3 regions of the Odoribacter sp. N15.MGS-14 genome follow, and region 3 is predicted to be linked to each of the others. Evidence: riboswitches for the same ligand, from Rfam matches in the RefSeq annotation. Region 3 holds a riboswitch; each other region holds the start of a gene.
The links. Region 3 has a riboswitch for cobalamin ahead of WS34_RS09435 (PepSY domain-containing protein). Riboswitches for the same ligand answer to the same signal wherever they lie in the genome.

Region 1: linked by a shared signal. The riboswitch ahead of WS34_RS01080 (anaerobic ribonucleoside triphosphate reductase) and the one ahead of WS34_RS09435 (PepSY domain-containing protein) in region 3 are both predicted to bind cobalamin.
Region 2: linked by a shared signal. The riboswitch ahead of WS34_RS08765 (TonB-dependent receptor plug domain-containing protein) and the one ahead of WS34_RS09435 (PepSY domain-containing protein) in region 3 are both predicted to bind cobalamin.

What each region holds. Positions count from the first base shown of each region.
Region 1 covers NZ_LARE01000003.1:21,551-24,815, reverse strand. The annotation lists gene WS34_RS01080 (anaerobic ribonucleoside triphosphate reductase) at 1-1,339, opposite strand, end outside; cobalamin riboswitch at 1,438-1,634, opposite strand; gene WS34_RS01075 (C-GCAxxG-C-C family protein) at 1,876-2,355, opposite strand; gene WS34_RS01070 (PepSY-like domain-containing protein) at 2,420-3,265, opposite strand, start outside.
Region 2 covers NZ_LARE01000034.1:16,175-19,439, forward strand. The annotation lists gene WS34_RS08765 (TonB-dependent receptor plug domain-containing protein) at 1-1,796, opposite strand, end outside; cobalamin riboswitch at 2,116-2,319, opposite strand; partial or broken gene WS34_RS15550 (Rpn family recombination-promoting nuclease/putative transposase) at 2,578-3,216, shown strand; gene WS34_RS08780 (hypothetical protein) at 3,265-3,265, opposite strand, start outside.
Region 3 covers NZ_LARE01000039.1:8,818-12,082, reverse strand. The annotation lists gene WS34_RS09440 (TonB-dependent siderophore receptor) at 1-172, opposite strand, end outside; gene WS34_RS09435 (PepSY domain-containing protein) at 221-1,681, opposite strand; cobalamin riboswitch at 1,719-1,912, opposite strand; gene WS34_RS09430 (sirohydrochlorin cobaltochelatase) at 2,179-3,099, opposite strand.

The DNA of each region.
Region 1 (3,265 bases), on a different contig from region 3:
CCAGACGTACAATGTTTATCGTCGAGAAAGAAAGATTTCCCCTACCGATGGAAGTCTTCTCTCCGAAGCGGTTTTCAAAAACCCGGGTCCGGCATCCCATGGTAGCCGTCTCATAGCGAAAACGCTCCGGATCGTCGGCTTTCCACAATTCATGCCGGTTAAAAGTAGCGTCCAGGTTGATGAAGTTGGGAAAAAAACGCCGGGCACTGACTTTACAAGCAAAAACATATAAGTCGTAATTGGGATCCTGAGGTAAATAATTCACGCCCCGTTTCTTTTTCCAGATCTGAATCGGAAAGATAGCCGTACCTCCGCTTCCCACTCCCCGATAGGTAGAGGTCAGCATTTCCCGAATAATACAACGGCCTTCGGCAGAAGTATCCGTACCGTAATTGACAGAACTGAAAACAACCTGATTGCCTCCCCGGCTATGAATGGTATTCATATTATGGATAAAAGCCTCCATAGACTGATGTACACGACTTACCGTCCGGTTGATCGCATGTTGTAAAACCCGCTCATCCCCGCTCAAACCGTCCAGCTCAATCCGGACATAATCTTTGATGGGAAAATGGTACAGGTGTTTGTAATCTTCGCCGGTAATCTCTTCCAATACTTTCACCTCTTCGATAAAACTATTCCGCACATAAGGTGCCAGATAAAAATCAAAAGCCGGAATCGCCTGTCCGCCATGCATTTCATTCTGAGCCGTCTCGAGCGAAATGCAACCGAGGATGCTAGCCGTCTCGATCCGTTTTGCCGGACGGGATTCACCATGACCGACATAGAATCCGTTTTTCAGGATCTTATCCAAGGGATGCTGTACGCAGGTGAGACTTTTGGTCGGATAATAATCTTTATCGTGTATGTGCAGATATCCTTGCCGAACGGCATTTTTTACTTCTTCTACCAACAAATAATCGTCGACAAACGGCTTTGTCGTTTCACTGGAAAATTTCATCATCATCCCGGCAGGCGTATCCGCATTCATATTGGCATTTTCCCGGGTCACCTCATTCGATTTCGTCTCTATGATTTCCAAAAAGATATCCCGGGTTTTCGCTTTACGGGCCACACTACGCTGATTCCGGTAAGCAATATATAATTGAGCCACATCTTTACGGCGGCTCTTCATCAATTCGATTTCCACACAGTTTTGAATATCTTCGACACTCATCTGCTCCTGTCCCCGGCAAGCGATACGATCGGCAATTTCATGTGCCAATTGCATATCTTCTCCTTTATCGGTATGCAGCATCGCTCTTCTCACTGCAGCAACGATTTTCTCCTCATTAAAGCCAACTACACGGCCATCTCTTTTCAATACAGTCTGAATCATTATTTTACTTTTTAATCATAAACCGATAACTCATAAGGCAAGGAGAGGACAAAAAAAAGACAAGCGAATCCTTCTTTCCGGCCTTTCCTCGAAAGCCTCAGAAAACAATAATTACGGCAGGTCTTCTGACTTACTTCCGGTTTAAACAACCTTCCCGCCAATAACGGCAGTGGTTCTTCTCGGGTTTAAACCGCTCTACGGAGCTTACAGCAGCGGGACTGTCCGGGATTCTCACCCGATTCCCTTTTCATCTCATCCCTACGCTAGGATAAGAACCGAAATCAAGACAAAAATAGAAAGTTTTTTACGAAGAGAAAAATATTTTCAGAAACTTTTCTGACATTTTTTCAAAGTAACAGATTATCAAAGTTTTCCAATACAAATCTTTTAATCTAGAATCCGGCACATTCAAACTACTGATAATCAACATATAACTACAAAACAAAATTCAAATCATCAAGCAATCAAACATTTAAAAGTTTTCCAAAATAAAAATCCAAAAATTAATCGAGTTAATATTTTTCAGCATTGATATTTTATTCTTCGTCTTTTACTTTTGATTTTTCATTTTGTAGATATTCCACCCAAATTCGGGCTGCTTCTTCCACTGTTTTGAGACAAGGACGTTTTTTATAATATTCGGGTGTCCGGGCTTCAGGCACCGGATCGAACCCGATTCTTGAGGGAGTCACCCCCAACAATTCACCGCAGATCAACGAACCGTTACGCTTCACAAATTTCTCTGCCAATTGTTGTACCAGTCTATAATTCGCTTCTTTCCCTTCCCTATCTTTTCCCTCTACACAACCTGTTTCGAGGCCTGCCAATATAAACATTCCGCAAGCAGCACCGCAAGTCATTCTCATCCGACCGATCCCTCCACCGAACGAAGCCGACATCCGTAATGCCTGTTCGAAAGTATAACCATACTCGTCTGCAAAAGCAGCACATACCGACTGTGAACAATTGTAGCCTTGCCGGAATAATTCGACGGCACGCTGTATCCGGTCTTCCATCATCCTATTTTTTAATGTCCGGCAAAAGTAACGAAAGACCGTGAGAATAGGAAATCTATTTCTTCTATTGCGTAATAATATTCCCTTGCAAATCTATATCCAAAGCCATATCGAGTCCCGGTTGTTGTTTAGGGGTCAAAACAAAATGATACCGATCTCCCTGAGGGAATTGCCGATAGTCGACGCTCCGTACGGTATAGTTTTCATAAGCGGTACTATTCAGGACTTCTTTCACTACCGCAGGGACTTCGGAAAACAATACCGGCCATTCTGTATACTGCCAGTTCATCGAGCGATCGAAATAGATTTGTTTAGCTTCGTTGCCGTCCAGCATATTCGCCTGATATGCCCCGTCGGACCATTTCCCGACTTCAGTCAGTAAAGCCTGCCTATAATTTTGAGTAACAAAAGTAAGAATCGTCTGAGGAATATCGTTTCCACTATAATCTTCAACGACTGCCCGGTGCAGATAAGCTTCGGCATCAGCCCAAATCGTCACCTCATTCGCCCCGTTCTCCAATTCCACCGCATACCAATCGGGATAATTTTTCCGTTCGAGCACTTCTGTAGCCGCATCCGGCGTCCATAAAGTAGGAGGATAATCAATGCTATTGGCAATAAAATCTTTTATCGCAGCAGGAACCGAGGTATAAGTGACCGCATATTCTGCCTGCAACCAGATCCCGGAGGTATTGAACCAGGCTTCATATTCACGTCCGTTCAAGGTAAAGTCGGCCTCCCGGAAAACTCCTTTAGATTCCCATTCTACACCGGTAGCACCCGGATATTTAGCCTGAAAAGCCAATTCTACCGCTTTCCCCGGCCTATCGTCATCTTTATCCGAAGCATCGTCCCGGCAAGCAACGAACATACCCGAACCCAAAAATCCAAGTAATACAACTATTAATCT
Region 2 (3,265 bases), on a different contig from region 3:
AAATTGGCATTCTGTTTCCGAACGGATAATGTTTTGTTCCATACTCCTTTAGTCTGATCCTGATAGGTAAACATCCAGGTCAGATTTCCATAAAGCTTCAAAGCAAAGTCACCATCGAACAGACGGCCGAAGTCATAAGAAGCCATAATTTCCATTCCACTTTTTTTTGCTTTATCGGCATTCTTGAACGTTTTGTACTTTTGTCCGCTTTCTTCATCGGTCCATGCCTCTTCCACAATCAGATCATCATTCCACGTATAAAAATAAGTAAAATCAAAATTTACCCCCAGTTCCGGCCGGCTGAATGTCAAACCGGCATCCAACGTACGGGATTTTTCAGGATCCAGATCAGGATTTCCTACGGTAAGCGTACCGCTGTACAAAAATTCTCCGGCTTTCTGATAAGCATCGGTCATGCTGAAAGCTGTACCGAAACTGGCATGGACGGCCATACCGCCGTATATATTGTATTTTGCGCCGATATTGGGATTGAAAGTGTTGTAACTTTCCGATTTCTCTTCATTCTCCAAACCAGGTGTTTTCCGAAGTTTAAAATCGATATAATCATAGCGCAATCCGACCGACAAGTCCAATTTTTCTTTAAATAATTTCAAGTTACTCTGCAGGAATATCCCCCAAGCCGTATTCCGGAAACGGGGTTGATAAGGTGCTTTAATCTCACCACGCGCTTTAAAACTGGTTATCTCACTGACTTCATTATTGTTATCGAATCCGAAAGCAATTCTTTGTTTGCCTAAAATCAGATTATCGTGTGCTGTAAATCCATAAGTATTCAGTTCGTTACCCGAATACACATAAGCCGTATCGGTGTCTGCCGTATAAGTATCGGTCTTAGCTGTAGAGTAATGAGGAGCGAAAAACAAATTATGATTATTCACTTTTCCGTTGAGTTCCAATTTTTCGGTATACCGGGTGACATCTTTCTTTTTCAATCCGTTAGCCCCCCAGACATTTCCTCCCGTCGGCAGGTCCTTACCCACAAAAAAAATCTCGGTAAAATTCAAAGACCAGTTTTTCCCGAAATCATAACCGATACGGCCTTTACCGGCGATACCGCTATGCCGTGAGCCATTCATTTTAATACCATAAGTATCTTTACCGAGGATAGCTTTATCCGTTGCCGACATATGCAAGAGATTATGGTCTCCGATCTTATAGTTTCGTGCCTGAGCAGTATAATCGAAAGAGGCATCGAAAGAAAGCCCCCGGTAGATCCGTCCACCGACATGAAAAGCCCCTTTGGAAGTTTGATAACTTCCGGCTGCAACTTTGATTCCTCCGGTGAGTTTATCCTTATTCCGTTTGGTGACGATGTTCACCACTCCACCCATCGCATCCGAACCATACATGGCGGAGAAAGGGCCTTTCAGAACTTCCACCTGCTCTACATCGCCTAAAGAAAGTGTCGCCATATTGGTAGTACCGGCCGGTACTCCATCGATCAGGACTGTCGTGTATTTTCCTTCTGTCGGTTTGAATCCCCGGATACTGAAATAAGAATTATATCCCGGATACTCAATCACATCCACATTAACAAAATTTTTCAACAGGTCCGTCAGATTATTGATCCCCGAAGCTTCGATCTGCCGCTTGGTCACCACCTCTACCCTGTTCGGAAGATCTTTTAATAAAGCTCCGGTTTTAGTCGCATGGATCATCACCTCCTCCAAATCTATCCGACGCATGGAATCGGTTTTTATAGTTACAGGTTGCTCTGCATACATGCCCATACAGAACGTAAGGGCAAGAGAAGTTAAAATAAATTTCCTTTTCATCTTGAATTTGTTTTACACCGACATAAATTATTGTTTGTTAATTACATACAAGTTTATTCGTCGTAACAGCAGCAAAGCCACTCCCAACAAATTGAAAGTTTCCCCTCAAAAAACTTGCATAAATTCACCCCATTCATGTGCCACCGGCGCTTCCCCGTTTACCGGTAACATTTTGCATAATTCTAAATTCACCTGAAAAGAAATCATATTGCAGAATCCTGACTGGAAATTGTTTTCCGGCATAATCCCTGCCGTAAAGCACACCCTTTGTAAAAAAAATCAAGTCCGAATCGAGCAACCTTAATCCCCGAAGGTTTATCAATCATACATCATTTCGGCAGGTCTTCTGACTTACTCCAATCTTCAAACGCCCTTCCCATTCTTTCCAGAACAGTGGCTAAAGTATTGTTGAAGATCTTAACAGAGCTTACAGCAGCGGGTCTGTCCAGGATTTTCACCTGATTCCCTTTTCATCACTTTTCCGTAGCAGCAGAATCGTGACACCAAAATCGGATGCAAAGATATTGATTTTTTTCTTTTAAGAAGGTACTTTTACGATATTTTCCAATTTTTCAGACAGACTACGACCATATTCTTACAGGAGATCTGTATTTCCACCCACCGGGGAACCATTGACTGTAGCATGGTCTATACGAGATTTTGTTCCGTTAACGATTCTTTCAGGGGATATATCGTATGGCAGAAACAGGATGCAGGAAATAACGGATATGCTTGGTCATACGGAGGAAATTCGCTTTTTTTGTATGAAAACAGAACTATCATGGCGAAGTTTATCAATCCTTTTACAGATGTCGGATTCAAAATCATTTTCGGACAGGAAATGACAAAGGACCTGCTGATCGACTTTCTGAACGATCTGTTGGTAGGTGAACGGCATATTCAGGATCGGTGTGTTCTTCATGAATTTCCGTCTGGGTGATTCTCCGGGCAAACTGCGCACGGACATCGTACTCTCCGACCGTGATACACACGAGGTATTTTCGGATAAGCTACGCTTTATTTTCATCGAACTTCCGGCTTTTACGAAGGAAGAAGAAGAATGTATAACTGATTTTGAACGCTGGATTTATGTATTAAAGAATATGGAAACACTAAACCGATTACCGTTTAAGGCCCGCAAAGCGGTGTTCGAAAAACTGGAAAAAATCATCGACTCGCATCACTGACAAAAGAAGAACGCGAAAAGTACGACGAAAGTATCAAGGTCTATCGCGACCAGTTAGTGACAATCGCTTTCGCCAAAGAAAAGGGAATAGAGGAGGGAATGGAGAAAGGCCGGAAAGAAGGCGAAAAAAAGAAACAGCTGGAAATCGCCCGTAATATGAAAGCAAAAGGTTTTGCCGCAGAAGATATCAGTGAGCTGACCGGCCTTCCCGTCAAAGAAATTAAAGAACTTTAAATTATAGTTTTCCGACTGAATAAATCAATTCAGAAAACCGCATTTTATT
Region 3 (3,265 bases):
ATGTTTTTAAAGGAACATCCAGATTCAAAAGGTTTACTTTCTTCTTGATTGTTTCTTTCACAATGGCTTGATCTAACTGGAAAACCGTATCCGTTATACTTTTCCGCTGATTTTGTCCAAACACAGACACCATCATCGGCCACATTACAAAAACTAAAATTAATTTTTTCATTTTTAGCACTATTAATAACAATTCAATTCTATTGCTTTATCTATAAGATTATCGGAATAATTTCCGGATTTTTCTTCCCAACCACTTGAAAGTCAACACAACCCCGGATAGAGAAAGGAAAGTTCCTCCGAGCATCAACACATACATCACAACGTTCCATAACAACGGACGTTCGGCCAGAAATTTAAAATTCAGACTGTGCAATCCACTATACAAAACTCCTCTCAAACGTCCATTATCATCGATTTGCCGATGGTATAAAGTTTCGGGATTAAAATAATGGCGGGTATGCAATTCATCGTCTATCACCACTTTATACACCGGAAGTGTCAGCATATTCCGGCGGGAGAAATAATCATCATCCCAATCCGTCATCCATTCCAAAGTATAAGGGGTATCCTGACCGTGAATTTCACGAACCGTTTCACGCACCATCTCTTCGGTCAGGGTAAAAGGCGACAAACGGCTCGTATCCGCAGCATCGATAAACTGTTTTTTACTGCCCGAATTCACGACATAATAAGGATATTTTCCAAAGGATGCCCACTCGATACTTTTCACATCAGACAGACTATCCACGATTTTCCGGTAATCCAAGGCATACAGATCGGCGGCCAACATTCCCCCCTCACGTCCCCGAAAACGTACTTCACGGTTCCTGGTTTTACCTTTCTGCATCCAGGAAGGAATATCCACCAGCGACATCATTCCGCTAAATACAAATGTCAGAGCAAAAACACCGAAAACAACACCGGTGATATGATGCCAACGTAACCACCATTTTTTATAAGGCGAACGCAACCCTTTCTTCCGGTTTTTCCAAAATACCCAAATCCCGATCCACAAACCGGTGAAACACATGATAGCTCCCAATCCGGACGCCCAGATCATAAAATTAATCCAAAGCGCTTGATTTTGCCGTAGAGAAGTAAAATATACCCAATGAGGAATAGCCCCCAGCCAAGCCCAAAAGCGGGAATTCCGGTCAGTCCATTGCAACACTTTACCGCTTTTCGAAGATATATACATCTCTTGCCGGGCATCATCTTCGAACGAAAACTTATAAATCGGAAATTCTTTGGTCAAATAACCGAAAGGAATCCACTGATCCAACCGGTTTAAGGAATCTACCCGATAAGCAACCGATCCACCCAATTGTCCGGCAATCCGGCAAATCTCGTTAAAATCAGGTTTACCGACAACCTGCAATGAATCGGCATACAAACCGGCAGGTAATTGCCGCCCTTTCAGATGAAATACCGGCCGGTCGAGATACATATCTACAGACAAACCTCCTAAACGACTACTGTCGGGCAGTACCTGCAATAAAGAATCTACAGCCGGAAGCGGACCTGTCAGAGACTCCTGACGGGCTAATTTCAATTTCTGATTTACCCGTGGGAAACTATGATAAATCATTACAATCCCAGAGATAAACCACATCAGAAACAAGATACTGAGTAATAAACCGAGTATCCGATGAATTTTTCGGAAAATTTTTGTCAACATGTTTTTATCTATAATCTTATTCCTGTCCACGGGAATAGCATTATTATTATTTTCGGCAGGTTTCCTGACTCAGTCCAGAAAAGTAACCTTCCAGTCGCGTCGACCGTGGTTGTAAGAAAACTTTTCACCTTATACGAACCTCACAGTAGCGGGCACTGTTCCGGAATTGCACCGGATTCCCTCTCATTTTATGCAGAAAACATAAAATTCACCGAAAACTTAAGAGATATCAAATAAAACGTTCGTTTAATTTAGTTGAAAATCTATAAATTTCATAATATTTATAAAGTCATGGGACCCTGCGGGCACCTGGTTAATTGACAATGAAACAATACACCCAAGGAATAGATCCTATCGGATTGATTATCAATGGTTACATTCTCATCTTCTTCCCTTCTTTGTCTTTTGATGGAAGCAAAGCTTCCAATAATTGTCCATCGTCCATTGACATCTGTCCATTATTCTTTTTGCGGGTTTCCGCAAAAAGAATCGACCTTTTATTTTCCCTGCATATACCCCTTTTTCCTGGTAGCCATATCCACCGCTTTATGTCCGGCAGCAAACCGGGCATGTTGGATGAAGAGTTGCTGAACAGTTGGATTTTCTCCCAACCCTTTCAGGTAAAGATTCACTTTATAACCCTGTTTTTCAAGATTTTCCTTCCATTCGCCTGCTATATCATTTTTAGCATGATCTCCGGCAACAAACATCAGGGGGGCCAAAGTCAATGTTTTGGATTTTCCGTTTTTCAATAGCCGCAAAGCGTCTTCGTATTCCGGATACCCTTCTACAGTTCCGACATGATATTCCGGATGTCCTTCCGCTTTCAGCATATAATCGAACATAGCATACGAAGCTGTTGCAGGATCGGGTGTTCCATGGCCCACCAATAATTTTTGTCCACCTCTATCAGCCTGATTCATGGCCCCTGTAATTGCCTTCACAACCACGGCATAATCCTCAGGAGCATACAACAAAGGATTTCCGACACGAATATCTTTAAAATTCAGCGAAAGCCCTTCCACTTCGCGACGCAATTCTTTCATCTCGGTACCTTCGATTATATTCGTAGATTGTATTAAAATATGCGTATAACCTTGTTCATGCAGCTGAATGAGTGCCTGGGTCGGATTCAGGCGCTCTACTCCCCTTTCCTTCAATTTCTTCAGGATAATCCGGGAGGTCCAGGCTTCCCGGACTTCGATACCTGGAAAAGCTTCTTTCATCTTTGCATTGATTGCATCGATTGTCAAAACCCGGGTATCGTCATGAGTGGTACCGAAATGGATGATCAGGATGGCAGCCTTATCCCGCTCTCCTAAATTTCCGAAAAGATCCGATTTTATAAAATTTTCATCAGAATGGGCCATACACACCGGCCCGATAAACAACGCTATTACTAAAAACAAATATTTCATATGATTATCATTTTATTTTCAACGATCCAATATACCTCTTATCCTACAATTAGTTCGGACTGATCCTGTCATTTGTACCGACACATAACCGATGGCAAATAACCATAGCGTTACCAGCATACACCATTTTTTCATGAAACGATTAAATTAAGACATTAATAATAAC